4 regions of the Phreatobacter sp. GW821-FHT04C01 genome follow, and region 1 is predicted to be linked to each of the others. Evidence: riboswitches for the same ligand, from Rfam matches in the RefSeq annotation. Region 1 holds a riboswitch; each other region holds the start of a gene.

Region 1 (5,699 bases):
TCAGCCGGGCAGGCGGCAAGCGCCGCGGACCAGGCCTCCGGCCCCTTGGCGGCCGACCAGGCGAACAAGGCGGGCAGGGGCACGGCCGGTTCGGCGGCGACCCGCGGATCGAGACAGGAGGCGATCCGGCCGAGCAGCCGGCGCATGTTGTCGGCGCCGCCGCCAGCCTGGAAATAACGGATGAGGTCGCCGGCGGCCGTGGCATCGACGGTGTTGTAGGCGGCCAGGCGTTCGTCGCCGCGATCGTCGCCCGGCAGCACCGCCAGCGGAATGCCCGCCGCCCGGCAGGCGGCATGCAACTGGTCGAGCCCGTATCGCCAGTAGTCGAGCCCGCCGAGCAGGCGCACCAGGACGAAGCGCGAGCCGATGACGGTCTTCTCGACATAGAGATCGACCGACAGCGGATGCCTCAGCTGGCGCAGGCTCGCGAGCCTGACGGCCAGATCGGGCATCGCGCCTGCCGCCGCCGACAGCGCCGTCAGGTCGCTGTCGGCGAAGCTGAGCACCACCAGGTCACCGGGCGGCTGGCCGAGGTCGACAGCGCGGTCGGCCTCGTCAAGCGTCACGGTGGTGGCGGGCAGGATGTGCATGGCCGGTCCGCGTACGGGTTCAGCCGTTGAGCGCGGCTTCGACCGCGGCGCGGTCGAAGCCCTTCAGCCCGATCGCCACGATCCGGCCCTGGCGGCTTTCGCCCGCCGTCCAGGCCCGGTCGTAGTGATGGGCGATGCGGCGGCCGACACCCTGGACAACCAGCCGCATCGGCTTGTCACCGACCGAGGCGAAGCCCTTCAGGCGCAGGACGCCGGCGGCTTCCGCCGCCTTGGTGACCCGGGCGGCGAGGATCTCGGGCGCCCCGACGGCTTCGATCGCGAAGGAATGGCTCTCGAAATCGTCGTGGTCGTGGTCCTCCTCGGTCTCGTGATGCGAGGGCCGGCCGGCAAGGTCGGTTTCGGCGGCGGCGCCGAGCCCGACCACCAGGGCCGGCTCGACCTTGCCATGGGCGGTCTCGACGATCTTGATCGCCTTCGGCAGATGCGCCTGGATCTCGGCCTTGACCCGGTCGCGGGTCGCCTGGTCGATGGCGTCGCTCTTGTTGAGCAGGATCAGGTCGGCGCAGAGGATCTGGTCCTCGAACACCTCTTCCAGCGGATTGTCGTGATCGACCGCGCCATCTTGCGTGCGCTGGGCGGCCAGCGCCTCCGAGTCGTCGGCAAAGGTGCCGTCGGCAACGGCTGGACCATCGACCACGGCGATCACGCCGTCGACCGTGACGCGGTTGCGGATCGCCGGCCAATTGAAGGCATTGACCAGCGGCTTCGGCAAAGCGAGGCCGGAGGTCTCGATCAGGATATGGTCGGGCGGCGAGGCCCGGTTCAGCAGTTTTTCCAGCGCCGGAATGAAATCGTCGGCGACCGTGCAGCAGATGCAGCCGTTCGGCAGCTCGACAATGTCTTCCGCCGTGCAGCCGCTGATGCCGCAGCCCTCGATGAACGAGCCGTCGAAGCCGATATCGCCGAATTCGTTGACCAGGACGGCGAGCCGGCGGCCGCCATTGTTTTCCAGGAGATGGCGCACCAGCGTGGTCTTTCCGGCGCCGAGAAAGCCGGTGACGATGGTGCAGGGGATTTTGGCCAGGGAGGTCGGGTTCGGCTGGGTCATGATGGGTCCGTGATCAGGCAGGCTTTAAGGAATAAGCGGGCGCGCAAACGATCCCGCGGTTCGGCATCCGGCGGTCGCGCGGTTCAGGCGCCCGGTGGCCGGAGCGGCAACGGGGGACGAGCGGCAAGGGGTTTTCGGGATCTGGTCACGGCATACTCCGTCTGGCAGCCGGCTCACGCCGGAAACGCTCCCAAGGACGAAGCCGGGCGCGGAACGCCCGGACCGGTTGCCATCGAAACACCCCGCTCGATGGGCCCATGAGAAGCACTGGTGACGGCAGGTCTCCTGGCTCACGGGTCCAAACTTTCGGCCGCCTTCCCGGGATCTTGCGCCCAGTGGCTTGTGGCTTCGGTTCGCCGTTTACAGTTGCGGGGGCAGCCGTGGCGTCGCACCACGTTCCCTTTTCACCTCGTCTGAGAGGCACCGTCGGGATTTAGCACTACCGGCGCGCCCGCCGATTTGCAATGGATGCGGCCCCCGACTCCCCAGGCGAGCCCATAGGTCCTTATGCCGAGCCCGACCCGATCCGTGACCCTGGTGCTGGGCGGCGCGCGTTCCGGCAAGAGCCGCTACGCCGAAGGCCTGATCGAGGCGCAGCCGGCGCCCTGGCGCTATGTCGCGACGGCGCAAGCCTATGACGACGAGATGCGCGCGCGCATCGCCGAGCATCGCGCCCGCCGCGGCGACGGCTGGCAGACCGTCGACGCGCCCCTCGATCTCGTCGGCGCCATCGCCGGGGCGCCCGCCGGCATGCCCATCCTGGTCGATTGCCTGACGCTCTGGCTGACCAATCTCATGCTGGCCGAAGCCGATATCGCCGCCGCGCGTGCCGCCCTCGCCGAAGCCTGCCGGCAGGCAAAGGGCCCGCTGGTGCTGGTGTCCAACGAGGTCGGGCTCGGCATCGTGCCCGACAATACGCTGGCCCGCCGGTTTCGCGACGAGGCCGGGCGGCTGCACCAGGAACTTGCCGATGACGCGAGCCATGTGGTCTTCATGGTGGCGGGATTGCCGATGATCGTGAAATGAGGCCGAGCATGTCTGATGAAACCGCGGAGGCCGAGCGCCATCGCGCCAAAATGGCCAAGCGCAAGGCGGTGCAGGATGCCGAGGTTGCCTCCAAGACCCTCGAAAAGGGCCTGCTGATCGTCAATACTGGCCCCGGCAAGGGCAAGTCGACGGCCGCCTTCGGGCTGATCCTGCGCGCGCTCGGCCATGGCTGGCGGGTCGGCGTCGTGCAGTTCATCAAGGGTGCCTGGTCGACCGGCGAACGGGAAGCGCTTTCCGTGTTCGGCGACCGGATCGCCTGGCACAGCATGGGCGAAGGCTTCACCTGGGAAACCCAGGACAAGGCCCGCGACATCGCCGCCGCCGAACGCGCCTTCGCCAAGGCCCGCGAGTTGATGGCCGACGAGACCATTGGGCTGGTGGTGCTGGACGAGCTCAATATCGCCTTGCGCTACAACTATCTGCCGCTCGCCGACGTGGTCGAGACGCTGACCGGCCGTCGGCCCGGCCTGCATGTCGTGGTCACCGGCCGCAACGCCAAGCCGGAGCTGATCGAAGCCGCCGACCTGGTCACCGAAATGACCCTGGTGAAGCATCATTTCGCCCAAGGCGTGAAGGCCCAGGCGGGAATCGAGTTCTAGCGTTCCGTGGCGGTGATTATGATGGCTTGATTGCCGCAAGCAGATGAATGGGTGGATGCCCGGGTCACGCCCGGGCCAGACGAAGCGGTGCGAACATAGGAAAGCGATGCCAAGTCGTCATCGTCGCGCTCTCTCCGTCTTGGCCGGGCTTGTCCCGGCCATCCACGAATTCGGCCCTTCACGATCGCAAATCCTGAGAAAAATGTCGCCTGATCCATCCGGTCAAAGAGTCATGATCGCTGCGACGAAACATTAGCCGCCATGACATCGAACGCCCCCTGTCGTCGCGCTTCAACTGAATGAGGTTGGCCGCCCCCATGGCCCGTGCTTCCCCTGAGAGCCCCGCACCCACCCGCATCGAAGGCAGCTCGCCGTCACGCGCGGAATTGGCGGCATTTGTTTCGGCCGGCCGGCCGGTGATCCTGGCCCATTGCGATCTCGAAGGCGTCGACCTGTCCGATCTCGACATGACGGAGTGGCGCTTCGAGGCGAGCGTTCTCAAGCGGACCAACCTGACCGGCGCGACGCTCGAAACCGCGGCCTTCGTCGGGTGCAAGGGGGCCTTCGCCAATTTCACCGGCGCCAGACTCACCGAGGCGGTGTTCCAGTCGAGCGATTTCAACAATGCGATCTTCGCCGGCGCATCGCTCTCGCAGGCGGCCTTCACCGGCTGCAAGCTGACCGGCGCCGATTTCAGCCATGTGAAATCGACGGGAACCAGCATCGGTGAAACAACCCTGTCGGCGGCACGGCTGTCGGGTTTTTCGTTCCGCAAGGCCTGGCTTTCCAAGGTCGATCTCAGCCTTGCCGACCTCACCAAATGCGATTTCCGCGACGCCGTCTTCGCCGAATCCAGCCTGCGCGAGGCCAATCTCGCCGATGCCCGGTTCGAGGGCGCGGACCTGCGCGGCGCCGACCTCGGCGGCCTGCGCCTCGACGACGCGCGCAAGTTCAAGGGCGCGACCATCTCGCGCGGCCAGGCCGGCGATCTCCTGGCCGAAATGGGACTGAAGGTCCGATGACAGCCCGCACGCAAGATCCGGCAGGCCTGCCATGACCCGCGCCTTGATGATCCAGGGCACCGGCTCGAATGTCGGCAAATCGCTCGTCGTCGCCGGGCTGGCGCGGCTGTTCGCCCGGCGCGGCCTGAAGGTGCGCCCGTTCAAGCCGCAGAACATGTCGAACAATGCGGCGGTCACCTCCGATGGCGGCGAGATCGGTCGCGCCCAGGCTCTGCAGGCGCGCGCCGCCCTCGTTGCGCCGAGCGTTCACATGAACCCGGTCCTGCTGAAGCCGCAAAGCGAGGTCGGCTCGCAGATCATCGTTCAGGGCAGGCGGGTCGGCACCGCCAAGGCGCGCGCGTTCCAGACCTGGAAACCGCGCCTGATGGAGGCGGTGCTCGGCTCCTTCAAGCATCTCTCCGACGAAGCGGACCTGGTGCTGGTCGAGGGTGCCGGCTCGGCTTCCGAGGTCAATCTGCGCCCGGGCGACATCGCCAATATGGGCTTTGCCCGCGCCACCAACACGCCGGTCGTGCTGGTCGGCGATATCGACCGGGGCGGCGTGATCGCGAGCCTTGTTGGCACGCGGGTCGTGATCGCGCCCGAGGATGCCGCGATGATCCGCGGCTTCGTGGTCAACCGCTTTCGTGGTGACCCGAGCCTGTTCGCCGACGGCATGGCCATCATTGCCGAGCGCACCGGCTGGCCGGCGCTCGGCCTCGTGCCGCATTTCGCCGAAGCCGGGCTGCTTCCGGCCGAGGACATCCTGGGGCTGCGGCGTCAGGCCGACGACGCGGGGAGAGGCCGGACGATGATCGCCGTGCCGGTCATGCCACGCATTGCCAATTTCGACGATCTCGATCCCCTGCGCACAGAGCCGGGCGTCGAGGTTCACCTGGTCGAACCGGGCATGCCGATCCCGGCCGAGGCCGCGCTGGTGCTCTTGCCTGGCTCCAAGACCACCATTGACGACCTGCTGTTCCTGCGCGCGCAGGGCTGGGACATCGACCTCGCCGCCCACGTCCGGCGTGGCGGTCGCGTGCTCGGCATTTGCGGCGGCTATCAGATGCTCGGCCGCGCCATCGCCGACCCCGACGGCATCGAGGGTCCGGCGCGCCAGGTCGCCGGTCTCGGCCTGCTCGACGTCGAGACCGTGCTGACCCCGGACAAGAACCTGAGCCCGGTGACCGGCACCAGCCTGACGCCCGAGGCGCCACTGAGCGGCTACGAAATGCACCTCGGGGTGACCGAGGGCCCCGACAGGCAGCGCGCCTTCGCCCGTCTCACCGATGGCCGCCTGGACGGCGCGGTGTCGGCCGACGGCAGGGTGGTCGGCACCTATATCCACGGACTTTTCGCCGACGACGCCCAGCGTCGCGCCTGGCTCAACCAG
Region 2 (5,699 bases), on a different contig from region 1:
ACAGCAGCGTATGACCGTCTGCCGGCGACCGGGCGACGCGCTCGGCGCCGATCGAGCCACCCGCACCGCCGATATTCTCGATGACGACAGGCTGGCCAAGGGCCTCCTGCATCCTTTGCCCGAATTGCCGCGCCAGCATGTCGGTCGTCCCGCCGGCCGCAAACGGCACGATGATGCGCAGTGGCTGGTTCGGAAAAGCAGGCTGGGCCCGGGCCCCGGGCAAATTGGAGAGAGCGCCGATGGCGGCCGCTCCCACGACAAATCGGCGGCGCGAAAAAAACATCCGGATCTTCCTTCAGGGTGGTGAGGAAGCGCCGGCCCGAGGTCCCCATGCCCGTCGGGCCGGCTACGCAAGTCGACAGCCGTTCAGCGCAGTTCGTTCGCCACCGGATTGCTCAGGATGCCGATGCCCTCGATCTCGACCTCGCAGATATCGCCATGTTTCATCCAGAGCGGCGGCTTGCGGGCAAGGCCGACGCCGGACGGCGTGCCGGTGACCAGAATGTCGCCTGGCGACAATGTGATCGCCTCGCTGATGATGGCGATCTGGGTCGCGACATCGAAGACCATGGCGTCGATCGAGGCACTCTGGACCGTCTGGCCGTTGAGCCGGGTCTCGAGCTTCAGGCCCTTGCAGCCGGGCGGCAATTCATCGGCCGTGACGAAGATCGGGCCGAAGGCGCCGGTATCGTCGAAATTCTTGCCGACCGTCCATTGCGGCGCCTTGAACTGATAGTCGCGGATCGAGGCATCGTTGAAGATCGAATAGCCGATGACGTGATCGAGCGCCTCGGCTTGCGGGATATGGCGACCGCCACGGCCGATCACCGCCACGAGCTCACCTTCGTAATCGAGTTGCTCGGAGACGGTGGGACGGATGATCGGCGCGCCCGACCCGATCAGGCTCGAGGCGAAACGCGAAAACAGCGTCGGATAGTCGGGCTGCTTGAAGCCGCTCTCGGCGGAATGGTCGACGTAGTTGAGCCCGACGCAGATGATCTTGCCGGGATTGGACAGCGGCGGCAGCAGCGCCACTGTGCCGAGGTCGATCGGCCGACCGGCCGACAGCGTCCGATGGGCACTGGCAAGTGCGCCCTCGCCCTTGACGATCAGTTCGTCGAGATCACCGGGATAGGCCGCGTCATTGCTTGTCAGGCCGACATAGCCGGCTGCGCCAGCCGCTACCGCGAGACCGCGCAAACCATCCTGGCGAAAAGCCGCAAACCGCATTTTCAGACGCTCCTCGATTGTTGTTGCGATAGATCAGACATCAGAAAATAGATATGTCAACGAAAATATATATTCTTGCGATCCGACGCATTTCGCCCTATTCGTTGGGGCTGAATCGTCGACAGGGGCCCGACCCGCCCGCACGGCACGCTCTGAGGAGAATTGTCTTGATCGGACATCGGGCGAGCACCAAAAGCCTGACGGAAGCGGCCTATCTGGCCTTGCGCGCCGATATCCTGGCCTGCCGTCTCGCGCCCGGCGAGAAGATCAAGATCAACGACATCTGCGCCTCCCGGGGCGTCAGTCTCGGTGCCATCAGGGAGGCCTTGTCGCGGCTCACCGCCGAAGGACTGGTGGTTGCCGAGGCCCAGCGGGGCTTCAACGTCGCGCCGGTGTCTCAGGACGATCTGATCGATCTCACCAGCACGCGCATCGAGCTCGAACTGGTTTGCCTGAAGCGGGCCATCGAGCAGGGCGACGTCGAATGGGAGACCGCCATCGTCGCCGCCTATCACCGCCTGTCGCGAACGCCGGAGCGGGTCGAAGGCGATCCGATGGCGGTCAGCGAAGACTGGGCCTCCGCGCACAAGGCATTTCATGCTGCGCTTGTCGCAGCCTGCGGCAGCCCGTGGCGCCTCAGGCTCAGGGCCATTCTCTACGACCAGAGCGAACGCTACCGGCGGCTCTCGGTGCCGGCGGTTCCCCAAGAGCGCGACCTGGACACGGAACACCGGGGCCTGATGGAGGCAGCGCTTGCGCGGGATGTGGCCGGCCTCGGCGCGCGCATGCGCGATCATCTGACCACGACGACCGACAGAGTCCTGCCGCTCGCCATGCCGGTCGCGCCCGCCAAGGCGTCACGCGGGCAGGCGCAGCGCGCCCGGCCGGACGTCGACGAGCCGATCGCCTCGTAGACCGCCGGACGAGACCGTGATCGCCGGCGCGACGCTCCGCCGCGATGACCTTGCAGGTAATTGGATCGGTTTGCCGAGCCGCCATGATCGCTCCGTCAAACACGCACGGAGACTGACATGACCAACCCGACCGAACTCGCCGACCGCTACATCGCCATGTGGAACGAAACCGATGCGGCCGCGCGCCGCAAGCTCGTCGGCGAGATCTGGGCCGCCGACGCCCATTTCGCCGATCCGGTGGCCGAGGGCCGCGGCCACGACCAGATCGACGCTGTCCTCGGCGGCGTCCAGAAGCAATTCGCCGGCCTCCGCTTCAGCCTCGTCGGCAAGCCCGACGGCTTCGGCAACCATGTCCGGCTGTCCTGGCAGCTCGCCGCGGGCGACGGCCCCGCGGTGGTCAAGGGCACCGATATCGGCCGCGTTTCGGCGGATGGCCGGCTTGCCTCGGTGGTCGGCTTCTTCGACCTCGTCCCGGGCTGAGATCGGATCGGCCGATACGTCGCCGCGACGTTCGCAGCGTCCCGGCGCTGCCCGTTGGCCCCCCGGGAGTTCGGCATTGCAGGCCCCCGCATCACAGAATTGACTCAATTCAGATCGGCCTCTAGTGAGGTCGGGACGGTTCCCTTCGGGGACGAACAGGGAATGCAGTGAGGGGCCTCCGCCCCGATGCTGCGGCTGCCCCCGCAACTGTAAGCGGATGGCACCCATCACATGCCACTGGGGGAAACCCTCGGGAAGGCGATGGGTGCCGATATCCGCGAGCCAGGAGACCTGCCGTCAGTCGTGGTCACACGCGAGTGCGTCGGGCGGGGTGTCCTGATCGTAGCCGAACAGCCGGGCCTTCCGTGAAGGTCGCTGGGAAGCCTCGTTCGCGGTGACGTGTCGCCACGCACCGAGGTCCAAGGTGAACCAGCCGTCGTCCCAACCGCGCCCGCCCAAGGCGCTGTCATTGTCCGTCATCGCCCTCGCGACCGCCCTGCCCGGCCTGGCACTGGCGCAGTCCGCGCCGCCGCCAGCCGCCGGCCAGCCCTTGCCGACGATCGAGGTGGCCACCGGCCAAGACGGTGGCCTCGGTCTTTCGACGCCGAGTTCGACCGCCAGCCGTCTCGGGCTTACGCCATTGCAGACGCCGGCAAGCGTCGAGATCATCCGCGGCGAGACCGCGCGGGAGCGCGGGCAGCAGAGCATCACGGAAGCCGTGACCCAGAACGCCACGGGCTTCTCGTCGGTCGCCCCGCCGGTCCTCGGCTCCGCTTTCGCGGTGCGCGGCTTCCAGGGCAATAATTCGGTCATGCAGCTCTATGACGGCTCGCGGCTGTTTCCGGGTCGCGGCAACGTCACCTTTCCTTTCGACACTTGGTCGGTCGAACGCATCGAGGTGCTGCGCGGACCGGCCTCTGTCCTCTATGGCGAAGGCGCCATCGGCGGCGTCATCAATGTCGTGCCGAAAAAGCCGATCACCACGGGCTTCCGCAACGAGGCCGAACTGTTCTTCGATTCCAATTTGACCCGGCGCATCGCGCTCGACAGCGGCGGGCCGATCTCACAGGCCCTGTCCTATCGCTTCAACATCGTCACCGATGCGTCGAACGGCTGGGTGGATCGCGGCAACTCGTCCAACTTCGCCGCATCCGGTGCCCTGCGACTGCAGGCCACCCCCGATCTCGCCTTCACGATTTCTACCGACTACGGCCACCAGAACCCCATGCGCTACTACGGCACGCCCTATCGGGACGGCGTGCTGGACACCAGCATCCGCCGGCGCAACTACAATGTCTCCGACAGCCTGGCGCGCTTCGAGGACAGCTGGAGCCAGTTCAAGACCGAGTGGACGCCGTCCGACGCATTGTCGTTGCGCAACGTCTTCTATTACCTCACAAGCCGGCGCGAATGGCGCAATGCCGAGACCTACTTCTGGAACACCGGCACCAATCAGGTCGAGCGCAGCAATTACAGCCACATCCTGCAACAGCAGAACCAAGTCGGTAACCGCGCCGACCTGACCTTCCGCACCCAGGTGTTCGGGCTGCGCAACGAGACCGTCGTGGGCTTCGACATCAACCGCGCCAATTTCGGTTATTCGAGTTATTTCCCGGCCGGCGCCTTGCCCTTCCTGCCCTATATGAGTTCGGTCAACCCCAACGTCTTCGATCCCGGCAGCTTCCCGGATCCGAACCGGCTCGACCCGAAATTCCGATCGACGATCAGCCAGCAATCGCTGTTCGCCGAAAACCGTCTGTCATTGCGTGACAATCTCACCATTGTCGGCGGCCTCCGCCTGGACCGGCCCACCATCAACCGCCAGGACCTGAGCACGCCGTCGGGCAGCTTCGAGCGAACCTTCTCCTCGGTCGGCTGGCGGGTCGGCGCCGTCTATAATCCCGTGCCGGATTTCGCCATCTACGGCCAATACGCGGTCGCCAGCGACCCGATCAACGTGCCGCTGCTCGACTACACCAAGAGCTTCCAGAATTTCGATCTGACCCGCGGCCGGCAGATCGAAGTCGGCGTCAAGCAGTCGTTCTGGGGCGGGCGCGGCCAATGGACCCTCGCGGCCTTCCAGATCGTCAAGAACAACCTCCTGGTCGTGAACCCCGCGGATTTCTCGCTGCAGCAGATCGGCCAGCAATCATCGCGCGGCATCGAAGCGGCGGTCTCACTGACATTGGATGGCGGCTGGCGAATCGATGCCAACGCAGCCGTGCTGAAGGCCCGCTATGACGACTTCCGCTATATCGATTTCGTCTCGTTCTCGGTGGTCGACTACACCAACAAGGTCCCGATCCTGGTGCCCCAGGCGACCGCCAATCTCTGGCTGTCCTGGGCGTTCCGGGAGAACTGGGAGGCCAGCGCCGGCCTGCAATTCGTCGGCCAGTCCTATGAGGACTTCGCCAACACCATTGTTCGCCCGGCCTATACCCTGGTCAATGTCGGGCTGAAATGGCAGCCGACCCCGAACACCACCTTCAACTTCCGGATCAAGAACCTGTTCGACAAGGTCTATTCGTCCTACCTGCGCTATGACCCGGACAATGGCTATCTGCAGGGGTTCCTCGGCCAGCCGAGAACCTTCCAGGCCTCGATGAACGTGAAGTTCTGAGAACCGGCGCGGACGCCCTCGCGGCGCCCGCGCCCGCCCTCTGCCCGGCGTGGAGACTGCCGCCCCATGGAGACCTTCGACTGGCTGGCCACGCAGATCGATACCGCCGCGGTCGAATGGAGCATGGGCGCCTTCGGAGCGATCGAAGGTTTTCGCAGGCGCCCGGACGAGGTCGTGACCGTCACGCGGGCCCCCGATGGCGTGACGGCCGTGACGCAGCGCGGCGGCATCCGATTGAACGCCGCCGGCGAAATGGTTCCGGTCGCCTTCGAGGTGCTCAGTTCGGACCCGCGCCTGTGGAACCACGCGGTCGCGCTGTGCCTGCCGCGCGAGGCCGGCCGCATGAACCGTCGCACAACCATCACCGAGCTCGGCCCCGATACCGGCGCCCTGCGCGTCCAAGACCGGGGCGGCATCCTCTTCGATATCGGCCTGGCCGTCGACCAGGCGGATAT
Region 3 (5,699 bases), 180 kb from region 1:
CGGATTTGGAGCGTCGCTCCCACCACCGGGATTTCAATGGAGACTGCCGTCATGAAGAAGCTCATCCTTGCCGCGACCCTGCTCGCGCCTTTCGCCGCCGCTGCTCCGGCTTTCGCTCAGCAGGACGCGGCCGGTTTCATCGAGACCCCGACGGTCACCGCCTCCGCACCGGTCCAGCCGCGCGAATTCGCCGGCCGCATTGCCCAGGGCAACCAGGCAGCAGGCACCCCGATCCATCGTGACGCGGTGCCGTCCTCGGCCTTCTCGTCGTCGAACTGATTTCGATCTCACCGACCTGACCTTTGTGCCGGCGCGCGCCGGCCGGTCGAGACCACGCCGGGGCTCCACCCCGGCGTATCTCATGGCGCCCGACCGCGGTGGCCATGACGTGTGATCATGCAATGCATTCTCGAATGTCATTACGCAGGTTTGCTCAGGCGCAAAACATCTGAACGCCAAAATTTCGAATCATCGCTGGATTTCCGAGACCCCGGCAACCCGGGCACACCCAAGCTGTCGCCGCGCCTGAATGGTTCGAGCCGCCGAAACAGACGGAATCGGAGCGGTTCCGATAAAAAATTGACCAATTTTCGTCGATTTCGCCGCAGCACGATCGCTCGGCGCGGTGACGCACCACGCTTCCCCTGACCTTCGGCGGGCGGAGCGCGGCAATTGTAAAGATTGCGACAATGCACTTTGAAATGAATTGAAACGTTCTGTAATGTGCATTTTCTCAATTTTGTGATTGGCAATTTCGACCGGGGTCACCTATCTAGGAAATGTCGACGGCGGACACCTCCTGCCGACACAGAAACAAATGTCCCGGGCTTGGCGTGTCCCTCCCCACCGGGATTTCGATTGGATGACCGTTATGAAGAAGCTGATCCTCGCCGCGACCCTGCTCGCGCCTTTCGCCGTCGCCGCTCCCGCTCTTGCCCAGGACGCCGCCGGTTTCATCGAGACCCCGTCGGTCACGACCTATGCACCGACCCAGCCGCGTGAATTCACGGCGCGTCCGGGCCGCATGACGGGTGCCGACCAGAGCCTGATCAATCGCGAAGCGGTGCCGTCCTCGGCCTTCTCCTCGTCGAATTGATCCCTGGCGGCGCCAGGCCGCCTCACACCGCTCCGGTTCAGTGCGCTTGCCGCCAATCCGGACATTCCAATGGAGACCATCATGAAGAAGTTCATTCTCGCTGCCGCTCTGCTTGCCCCCTTCGCCGCCGCTCCGGCTTTCGCTCAAGGGGCGGGCGACGCCGCCGGTTTCATCGAGACCCCGGCCGTCACCACCTATGCGCCGGTCCAGCCGCGCGAGTTCTCCTCGCATCGCAGCCTCGGCGGCCAGTCGGTCGGCGTGAGCAACGCCGAGCGCAATCAGATCCAGCGCGAAGTGGTGCCGTCCTCGGCCTTCTCGTCGTCGAACTGACCTCGGCGGCCGTTGCCGCCGATCCCAGACCAAGCCCGCCGGCCTGAGAGCGTTTCAACGCCCGCCGGACCATCCAATGGAGACCATCATGAAGAAGTTCATCCTCGCCGCCGCCCTGCTCGCCCCTCTGGCCGCCGCCCCGGCTTTCGCCCAGGGTTCGGGCGATGCCGCCGGCTTCATCGAGACCCCGGCCGTCACCACCTATGCGCCGGTCCAGCCGCGCGAGTTCTCCTCGCATCGCAACCTCGGCGGCCAGTCCGTCGGCGTGAGCAATGCCGAGCGCAATCAGATCCAGCGCGAAGTGGTGCCGTCCTCGGCCTTCTCGTCGTCGAACTGACTTTTGGTCGAACCGAATTCAGTGCATGCCGGCATTCGCCGGCTCGTCCAAGACCAACGCCGGGGCCTCACCCCGGCGTTTTCTTTTGGGCCGCGGCGAAAGCGGAATCGCGGCGACGCTCTTGCGCGCGGGGCGCGGCATTGCTAGGCCGATGCCGGTCATGGGCCGGCATAGCTCAGTTGGTAGAGCAACCGCCTTGTAAGCGGTAGGTCGCGAGTTCGAGTCCCGCTGCCGGCACCAGTCCCCTTGGTTTTGGACGTCATGGTCGACAATGGCCATCGCCCGGTCCGTCCGGCGGCGACGCCGCCCTGCAAGCCGTTCACGATGGCGTGACCTTCCCGAGCGGCGGCGGGCCTTTCGCCAAGCTTTTTCGCAGGTTAGCGTCGCGCGGCAAAACAATTGCCGCCCCGCGACCGAGAGACGCCAAGATGACACAGATCACCCGCCGTCACGCCCTGGCCGCCGCCGCGGCCGCTGCCGCCGCTCCCGCCATCGGATCCTCAGCCATGATCAGCTCCGCCCAAGCACAGACCGCCGCTCCGGCCCAGGCGCCGGGCTTCTACCGCTACAAGGTCGGCGACATCACGGTGACCGCGATCAATGACGGCTTCGCGCTCCGGCCGCTCGAGGGCTTCGTTCGCAATGCGCCGCTGGCCGACGTGCAGGACGCCATGCGCAAGTCGTTCCTGCCGACCGACGCGTTCCAGAACACCTTCACCACGCTGGTGGTGCAGACCGGCGGCAAGCTGGTGCTGATCGATACCGGCAACGGCGATTCGGGCGCGCCGACCAGCGGCGCCTGGATGCGCAATTTCCGCGCCGCCGGTTTCGATCCGGCGCAGGTCAATGCGGTCGTCATCAGCCATTTCCATGGCGACCACATCAACGGGCTCAGGCTGAAGGACGGCACGGCGGTGTTCGCCAATGCCGAGATCAGCGTGCCGGCGCCGGAATGGGATTTCTGGATGTCGGACGAGCGCATGGGCCAGGCGCCCGACGGCATGCGCGGCGGCTTCCAGAACGCGCGCCGGGTGTTCCAGCCGATCGCCGCGCAGGTGAAGCGGTTCACGCCGGGCGCCGAGGTGGCGCCAGGGGTGACCTCGTTCGCCGCGCACGGCCATTCGCCCGGCCACACCATTTTCGGCATCGCCTCGGGCAATGCCAAATTCACCTTCGTCGCCGACATCACCAGCCACCCGGCGCTGTTCGTGCGCAATCCCGACTGGTCGGCGGTGTTCGACCAGGATGCCGACATGGCGCGGGCGACGCGCCGGCGCGTGCTCGACATGGTCGCGACCGAGCGCACCCAGGTGCATTTCTATCACGCCCCCTTCCCCGCCACGGGCTTCATCGCCAAGGACGGCAACGGCTTCCAGTTCGTGCCGGTGCAGTGGAGCCAGTCGGTCTGACCGTTTGGCGCGACCGAAAAGCCCGTCCCGGCCGACAGGCCGGGGCGGGTCGCCTGTTTTCGGTGGAACGCCTTGCTTCCGTCGATTGACAAAATGCCGACGAGTCCGCCTCCTGGCCGGACTCGCGACGGCGGCCATCGCGCAAGCAATGGCCACGGGAATGCGGTGCGTACCGGATCGACGAAAACGGGCCTCCCGGCTCGTCATGGCGATCCGGTGCAAATCCGCAGCTGCCCCCGCAACTGTGAGCGGCGAGCCGGTTCCTGAATGCCACTGACGGCCGTTATCGGCCCTCGGGAAGGCGGAGCCCCGGCGACGACCCGCAAGCCAGGAGACCGGCCGGCGCGACGTCACTGTCCGGGCGTGCGGGATGGCGCGCGCGGGGAGCGGGTATCCGCTTTTTCGGTGACACCTGATGTCGCGGGAGCCGATCGGCTCGTCTTCGAGGCTTGAAGCTTCCGCGATCCCGTGTCCCTCCCGCGGAGATCCGCCATGGCGCAACGCCCGATTCTCAGCCTCGGTTTTTCGGCCCTGATTCTGTCCCTGCCCGGCTGGAGCGCGGCGCGCGCCCAGCAAGCGGCCCAGCCCCCGACCATCCTGCCCGACATCCTGGTCTATGGTGCCAGCACCGTGCCGGTCGAAGCGCCACGCGTCGGTTCGGCGGTCACCGTGATCACCGCCGACGACATCCGCAACCAGGGCGCCCAGGCGCTGCCCGACATATTGCGGCTGGTGCCGGGCGTGGCGATCAGCCAGAGCGGCAGCCGCGGCGGCCTGACCCAGGTGCGCATTCGCGGCGCCGAGGCCAATCACACCCTGGTGGTGGTCGACGGCGTGCCCATCAACGACGTCAACAATGGCGACAGCGACCTGGCCAACCTGCCGGTCGACAATATCGAGCGTGTCGAGGTCGTCAGAGGCCCGCAATCCGGCATCTGGGGCCCGAATGCCCAGTCCGGTGTCGTCCTGATCACCACCAAATCCGGACGCGGGCTGGCCCGGCCGGAGCTCACCGCCCGGCTCGAAGGCGGCTCGTTCGGCACGTTGCAAGGCTCGGTCTCGGCGCGTGGCGCGCAGGGACCGTTCTACGGCGCCCTGTCGGTGTCCGGCCTGCGCTCCGGCGGTTTCGTCGTCGCCCCCGGCACGACGCGGCCGAACGGTTCCGAGATGGGCTCGTTCAGCGCCAAGCTGGGCGTCGACCCGACCGACTGGTTCAATCTCGAGGGCACGCTCCGGATGGTCAGCCGGACCGGCTTCTACAATCCGGCCAACAGCGCCTTCGGCGATCCCAATTATGGCTTCCTGGCCAATGGCGTCGGGCGCGCCACGGCCAATGATTTCCAGGGCCGGATCGTCGGAACGGTCAGCCTGCTGGACGGGCGCTGGATCCAGAAGCTCTCGGCCGACACCTCGCGGCAAAGCACCAATGCCGCGGACAGCTATATCAGCGCGTTCAGCACGCTGGAGCGCCAGGCCTTCTGGTCGCAGACCGAGCGCAGCCGGGCGGAATATCGCTCGGCCTATACGTTCGAGACGCCGGGCTTTTTCGGTGCCCGGCATACCCTCGTCGGCGGCGCCGAGATCGTCCGCGAGCGCTTCCGCTACTATTACGAAAGCGACGGCATGTTCGGGTTCTACAGCAATCCCGGTTTCGCGGGCGCCGGCCAGAACCGCGAGCGCAAAGGCCTCTACGGCGAATATCTCCTGAGCCTGGCGACCGGCTTCTCGCTGTCGACGGCCATGCGCCAGGACTGGAACTCGTCCTTCCGCAACGCCACCACCTGGCGCCTGACGGCGGCCCAGACCTTCGACACCGGCACCAAGCTGCACGCTTCCCTCGGCAAGGGCGTGACCAACCCGACCTTCATCGAGCAGTTCGGCTTCACCAACACCTTTGTCGGCAATCCCAACCTGCGGCCCGAACAGTCGCTCGGCTGGGACGCCGGTATCGAGCAGCGCTGGTTCGGCGACAGGCTGGTCACCGACATCACCTATTTCCGGGCCAATCTGCAGAACGAGATCGTCGGATCCGGAATCACCGTCGAAAACCTGCCATTCGCGACATCGCGCCAAGGCCTGGAGGCATCGGTTACCGCACGGCCGCTCGACTGGCTGCGGATCACCGGCTCCTACACCTATACCGACACGCGTTCGGCCGAGAACACCTTCTCGGGCTATGTGTTCAAAGAGGCGGTGCGCCGGCCGAAACATGCCGCCAGCCTGTCGGCCGTCGCCTCCTTCGCTGAAGATCGCGGCAAGTTCACCGTGACGCTTGCCCATAACGGCACAATGCGCGACCGCTTCTTCGGACCGCTCGGGACGAGCGACGTCTATCTGAGGCCCTATACCTTGCTCGGCGCGCAGCTTTCCTACGACGTGACCAAGAATGCCACCGCCTATATCCGGGGCGAGAACATTTTCGGCCAGCGCTACCAGGACGTCTACGGCTACAATGCCGGCGGCGCGGCGGTCTATGCGGGCCTGCGCGTGCGCCTGGGCGACTGATCCGGGCGGATCTGCACCTGCA
Region 4 (5,699 bases), on a different contig from region 1:
GATCGGTCCCTTGCGCGACGCGATCGCCTATCCGGCCCCGGGCCATGCCTATGGCGACGAGGCACTTGCCGCGGCCCTGCTTGATGCCGGCCTGCCGACATTCGCCGCTCGCCTCGACGAACAGGACAGCTGGCACAAGATCCTTTCGGCCGGTCAGCAGCAGCGGCTTGCCGTGGCAAGGGCGCTGCTCGGCCGCCCCGACTGGCTTCTGCTCGACGAGGCAATGGCTGGCCTGGAGGAAGAGGCCGTTTGCACGCTCCACGCGGTCATCGACAGGCGATTGCCTGGCGCCACCGTGCTGTCGGCCGGTCACCAGTCCCAGCTCGCCCGCTTTCACGACCGAAGCCTTCATCTGGCGGCGCAGGCCAGGCCTCCTGGCTGAGGGCAAGGCCTCAAGGCCGGGAGCCTGACGACTGCCGCCGCAAGCGAGGGACGCGGCGGCGACGGGCCACCGCGTCCGACACCGGCCCGGCTCAGCGCGCCAGCAAGCGGATCTCCCTGGCCGCCTCGACCATGTTGATCAGCGCCGGACGCACCTCCTCCCACTTGCGCGTCTTCAGGCCGCAGTCGGGATTGATCCAGATCTGCTCCGGCGCAAGGTGCCGACGAGCCTTGCCCAGAAGCTCGATCATTTCGGCAACCGCCGGGATGCGCGGCGAATGAATGTCATAGACGCCGGGACCGATCTCGTTCGGGTAGCGATAGCCGACAAAGGCGTCGAGCAACTCCATCTTCGACCGCGACGTCTCGATCGAGATGACGTCGGCATCCATGGCGCCGATCGCGTCGATGATGTCGTTGAACTCGGCGTAACACATATGGGTGTGGATCTGCGTCCGGTCGGCGACGCCGGCCGCCGACAGCCTGAAGCACTCGACCGCCCAGGCGAGATAGGCCTTCCAGTCGCCCCGGCGCAGCGGCAGGCCTTCGCGGATCGCCGGCTCGTCGATCTGGATGATGCCGATGCCGGCCTGTTCGAGGTCGACGACCTCGTCGCGGATCGCCAGCGCGATCTGGCGGCAGACCTGGTCGCGGGCCAGATCGTCGCGGACAAACGACCATTGCAGCATGGTGACCGGCCCGGTCAGCATGCCCTTCATCGGCCGCGTCGTCAGCGACTGGGCGTAGGACGACCAGCCGACCGTCATCGGCCGCGGCCGTGACACGTCGCCGAAAATGATCGGTGGCCGCACATAACGCGAGCCGTAGCTCTGCACCCAGCCATGCCGGGTGAAAGCATAACCGGACAATTGCTCGCCGAAATATTGCACCATGTCATTGCGTTCGAACTCGCCGTGAACCAGCACGTCGATGCCGATATCCTCCTGCCAGCGGATGGCCGCCTGCGTCTCCTGGCGCAGGAACGCCTCATAGGCGGCGTCGCTGAGCGTGCCCTTGGCATGGGCCGAGCGCGCCTTGCGCACCGCCTCGGTCTGCGGAAACGAACCGATCGTGGTGGTCGGAAACGAGGGCAGCGCAAAATGCGCGTGCTGCAGCCTCTGCCGATCGGCGAAGGAATGCGCGCGGCTCGCCATGGCAGGCGTCACCACGGCAAGCCTTGCCGCGACCGCCGGGTCGTGGATCTTGGTGGAGCTGCGCCGCCGGGCGGATGCCTCGGCCGACGCCGCCAGCACTTCGGCCACGGTGCCACGACCACCGGCCAGCGCGCGGCCGAGCGTCGCGAGCTCGGCCATTTTCTGGGCCGCGAAGGCGAGCCAGTCCTTCAGGTCGGGATCGAGCCCGGTTTCCAGCGCAAGATCGACGGGCACGTGCAACAGGGAACAGGAGGTCGCGATCTCGATGTGATCGGTGCCCCGCCTGGCCACCACCGGCTCGAGCCGGTCGAGCAGACGCGGCAGGTCGGCGCGCCAGACATTGCGGCCGTCGATGATACCGAGCGACAGCACCAGCCCGCGCGGCGCCTTGGCCAGCACCCGGTCGAGTTGGTCGGGCGCGCGGACGAGATCGACATGGAGGCCGGCGACCGGCATGCCGAAGGCCGTATCGAGATTGTTGCCGAGAGCACCGAAATAGCTCGCCAGCATGATCTTCAGGTCGGGCAGCGCGCGTGCGAGAGTCTGGTAGCAGTTGCGCAACGCGAGGCGCGCGGCATCGTCGAGATCAAGCGCCAGGCAGGGTTCGTCGAGCTGTACCCATTCGGCGCCGTTGGCGGCGAGCCGGCGCAGGATGTCGATATAAACAGGCACCAGGTCGGGCAGCAGGGACAAGGGATCGAAGGCACCGTCCTTGGCCTTGCCAAGCTTCAGATAGGTCACCGGCCCGAGCAGCACCGGACGGGTCTGGATGCCCAGTGCCTGGGCCTCCAGGAATTCATCGAGCGGCTTGGTCGAGGCCAGCGAGAATTCCTGCCCGCGTTCGAATTCGGGCACCATGTAATGATAGTTGGTGTCGAACCATTTGGTCATTTCGAGCGCCGGAACACCTGTCGCCGCAGGGCCGCAGCCGCAGGCCGCCGCGTGGTCCGCGTGCCCGGCCGGTGCCTCGCTGCCGCGCGCCATGGCGAAATAGGTCGCGAGCGCCACCTTGCCGCCGCGCCAGCCGTAGATCTCAGGGATGGCGCCGACCATGACGCTGGTGTCGAGGACGTGGTCGTAAAGCGAGAAATCGTTCGACGGAATGACGGTGACACCTTGCGCCTGCTGCAGCGCCCAGTGGCGCGCGCGGAGATTGGCCGCCGCCGCCAGCAGTTGCGGCCCGTCGATCTTGCCGGACCAATAACCTTCCAGAGCTGATTTCAATTCGCGCCGGGCGCCGATGCGCGGCACGCCGAGAGTGGCAACAGGCAGAGACAGAGACGACATTGGCAAACCCCGTTTGCTGGGGCGAAGGCCAAGCGGCCGCAAGCAGGCTGTCGGGACGCATGGCGTCCCGCTTTGCAAGCGACACACCGGACACCCCGCCCGTGGACGTTATCAGGTCGAGGCAGGTCTCCTGGCTCGCGGGTCAATGCTGCTGTTCGGCCTTCCCGAGACCTTCAGGCCCCAGTGACGCGAGATGAACAGCGGCTCACCGCTTACAGTTGCGGGGGCAGCTCCGGCCTGGCCCTGGGGCGTACCGGATTCCCTCTTAGCTCCGGACCCGGACGGATCCGCAGAACCACGACACCTCCATTTGGCGGCAGCAGGCGAAAAAAGTCAAGAATACATAAGGATATCTTTATGTCGTTAAATGCCTGTGATACCCAGGTCATCGTGTCGGCAAGAACCGCCCGCCGCCAAAACACAATCCATTGACATTGAACGCGAGTCGGCCGCTATATGTAGCGGTCGAGGTTCTCCTGAGTCGCACCGGGAGCTAAGAGGGAATCCGGTGAGATGCCGTTCGCATCGAAGCCGGAGCTGCCCCCGCAACTGTAAACGGCGAGACGCTGTCGAGACGTGTCACTGAGGTCCAGGAGGGCTTCGGGAAGGCCAGACAGCCCGACGACCCGTGAGCCAGGAGACCTGCCCCGACATCTTGAACGTCCACGGGCGGGGTGTCCTGGTGGGTCGCTTGCATCAGCGGGAGGGCGATCGCGCCGTCCTGTTTCCGGCGGCGTCCTTTTGGCCCAAGCCCCCACACTCTCTGGGGTCTGCCGATGTCTCTGTTGATTGAATCCGAAGCCGCGCCGAGCGCTCTTCCGCACACGTCCCTCGCCGCCGCCAGGCCGGCGAGCGAACCGGGCTATCAGGTGATCCGCCGCAATGGCGGCGTCACCCCCTTCGACCCCGCCAAGATCGCGGTGGCGCTGACCAAGGCCTTCCTGGCCGTCGAGGGCACGGGCGCGGCCGCCTCTCGCCGCATCCACGACGTCGTCGGGACGCTGACCGATCAGATCGTCTCCGGCCTGACGCGGCGGGCGGATGCCGGCCGCACGTTCCATATCGAGGATGTCCAGGATCAGGTCGAGCTCGCCCTGATGCGCGGCGAGCATCACAAGGTGGCGCGCGCCTATGTTCTCTATCGCGACGAGCGCGCCCGGGAGCGTGCGCTGGCCGGTGCGCAGGTCGCGTCCGCGCCGGCCAGCGCGCTCAGCATGACCAATGCCGCGGGCGAGCGGGTGCCGCTCGATGCCGACAGGCTCGCCCGCATCGTCCGGGAGGCCGTTTCGGGCCTCGACGGCGTCGATGCCGACGCGGTGATCACGGAGGCCCATCGCAATCTCTATGACGGCATCTCGCTCGACGAGCTGGCGCAAGCGCCCATCCTGGCGGCGCGTACGCTGGTCGAGACCGAGCCGAATTATTCCAAGGTCAGCGCCCGCCTCCTGCTCGACAAATTGCGCCGCGAAGCCCTGAGCTTCGTGTTCAATCGACCGGGGCAGGCGACGCAGGCCGAAATGGCCGAGCGTTACGGCGAATACATGCAAGGTTATGTTCGCGTCGGCATCGCCAATGAACTGGTCGATGCCGAACTCACGCGCTTCGATCTCCCCCGGCTTGCCGCCGCCATCAAGCCCGAGCGCGACCTGCAGTTCGACTATCTCGGCCTGCAGACGCTCTATGATCGCTATTTTCTGCACGTGCGGGGCCATCGGTTCGAATTGCCCCAGGCCTTCTTCATGCGGGTCGCCATGGGGCTGGCGGTGCGCGAGATCGATCGCGAGGCCAAGGCGATCGAATTCTACAACCTCCTGTCGTCTTTCGACTTCATGGCCTCGACGCCGACCCTGTTCAATGCGGGCACGCCCCGGCCGCAGCTCTCATCCTGTTTCCTGACCACCGTATCCGACGATCTCGACGGCATCTTCAAGGCTGTGAAGGACAATGCCCTGCTCGCCAAATATTCCGGCGGCCTCGGCAATGACTGGACGCCGGTGCGTGGCCTGGGAGCCCATATCAAGGGCACCAATGGTGAAAGCCAGGGCGTGGTCCCCTTCCTGAAGGTTGCCAACGACACCGCGATCGCCGTCAACCAGGGCGGCAAGCGCAAGGGCGCGGTCTGCGCCTATCTCGAAACCTGGCACGTCGACATCGAGGAATTCCTCGATCTGCGCAAGAATACCGGTGACGATCGCCGCCGCACCCACGACATGAACACGGCCAACTGGATCCCGGACCTGTTCATGCAGCGCGTCCTGGCCGGCGGACGGTGGACGCTGTTTTCGCCGGACGAGGTTCCCGACCTGCACGATCTCTACGGCAAGCCCTTCAAGCTGGCCTACGAGACCTATGAGGCCAAGGCCGACCGAGGCGAGATCAAGGTGTTCAGGCGTGTCGCCGCCGTCGACCTTTGGCGCAAGATGCTGACCATGCTGTTTGAAACAGGCCATCCCTGGATCACCTTCAAGGATGCCTGCAATCTGCGCTCGCCGCAGCAGCATGCCGGTGTCGTCCACTCCTCGAACCTGTGCACCGAGATCACCCTCAACACCTCGGCGGACGAAGTCGCCGTCTGCAATCTCGGCTCGATCAACCTGGCGGCCCATGTCACCGCCAAGGGCCTCGACCTCGACCGGCTCGGCCGGACGGTGGCGACCGCGATGCGCATGCTCGACAATGTCGTCGACATCAATTTCTACACGATCCCGGAAGCCCGCCGATCGAACCTGCGCCATCGGCCCGTCGGCCTGGGGATCATGGGTTTCCAGGACGCCCTGCAACTGCTGCGGCTGCCCGCGGCGTCCGAAGGCGCCATTGCATTCGCCGACACGTCGATGGAGGCCATCAGCTGGCTTGCCATCTCGGCTTCGGTCGACC

Evidence for each region. A riboswitch is a leader RNA that binds a small molecule or an ion and turns the genes downstream of it on or off. The one in region 1 is predicted to bind cobalamin.
Region 2: linked by a shared signal. The riboswitch ahead of AC07WJ_RS30405 (TonB-dependent receptor) and the one ahead of cobW (cobalamin biosynthesis protein CobW) in region 1 are both predicted to bind cobalamin.
Region 3: linked by a shared signal. The riboswitch ahead of AC07WJ_RS18740 (TonB-dependent receptor plug domain-containing protein) and the one ahead of cobW (cobalamin biosynthesis protein CobW) in region 1 are both predicted to bind cobalamin.
Region 4: linked by a shared signal. The riboswitch ahead of metE (5-methyltetrahydropteroyltriglutamate--homocysteine S-methyltransferase) and the one ahead of cobW (cobalamin biosynthesis protein CobW) in region 1 are both predicted to bind cobalamin.

Annotation. Positions count from the first base shown of each region.
Region 1 is NZ_JBWKTP010000004.1:424,575-430,273, reverse strand. It holds gene cobN (cobaltochelatase subunit CobN) at 1-590, opposite strand, end outside; gene cobW (cobalamin biosynthesis protein CobW) at 610-1,659, opposite strand; cobalamin riboswitch at 1,918-2,102, opposite strand; gene cobU (bifunctional adenosylcobinamide kinase/adenosylcobinamide-phosphate guanylyltransferase) at 2,167-2,685, shown strand; gene cobO (cob(I)yrinic acid a,c-diamide adenosyltransferase) at 2,694-3,305, shown strand; gene AC07WJ_RS17860 (pentapeptide repeat-containing protein) at 3,623-4,327, shown strand; gene AC07WJ_RS17855 (cobyric acid synthase) at 4,359-5,699, shown strand, end outside.
Region 2 is NZ_JBWKTP010000010.1:282,797-288,495, reverse strand. It holds gene AC07WJ_RS30425 (Bug family tripartite tricarboxylate transporter substrate binding protein) at 1-283, opposite strand, end outside; gene AC07WJ_RS30420 (fumarylacetoacetate hydrolase family protein) at 367-1,230, opposite strand; gene AC07WJ_RS30415 (GntR family transcriptional regulator) at 1,398-2,144, shown strand; gene AC07WJ_RS30410 (nuclear transport factor 2 family protein) at 2,262-2,624, shown strand; cobalamin riboswitch at 2,744-2,937, shown strand; gene AC07WJ_RS30405 (TonB-dependent receptor) at 3,094-5,244, shown strand; gene AC07WJ_RS30400 (DUF6925 family protein) at 5,311-5,699, shown strand, end outside.
Region 3 is NZ_JBWKTP010000004.1:603,052-608,750, forward strand. It holds gene AC07WJ_RS18710 (hypothetical protein) at 52-279, shown strand; gene AC07WJ_RS18715 (hypothetical protein) at 863-1,096, shown strand; gene AC07WJ_RS18720 (hypothetical protein) at 1,178-1,426, shown strand; gene AC07WJ_RS18725 (hypothetical protein) at 1,515-1,763, shown strand; tRNA gene AC07WJ_RS18730 (tRNA-Thr) at 1,928-2,003, shown strand; gene AC07WJ_RS18735 (MBL fold metallo-hydrolase) at 2,192-3,172, shown strand; cobalamin riboswitch at 3,284-3,530, shown strand; gene AC07WJ_RS18740 (TonB-dependent receptor plug domain-containing protein) at 3,665-5,677, shown strand.
Region 4 is NZ_JBWKTP010000010.1:274,769-280,467, reverse strand. It holds gene AC07WJ_RS30395 (ABC transporter ATP-binding protein/permease) at 1-382, shown strand, start outside; gene metE (5-methyltetrahydropteroyltriglutamate--homocysteine S-methyltransferase) at 474-2,822, opposite strand; cobalamin riboswitch at 2,926-3,137, opposite strand; cobalamin riboswitch at 3,274-3,486, shown strand; gene AC07WJ_RS30385 (ribonucleoside-diphosphate reductase subunit alpha) at 3,599-5,699, shown strand, end outside.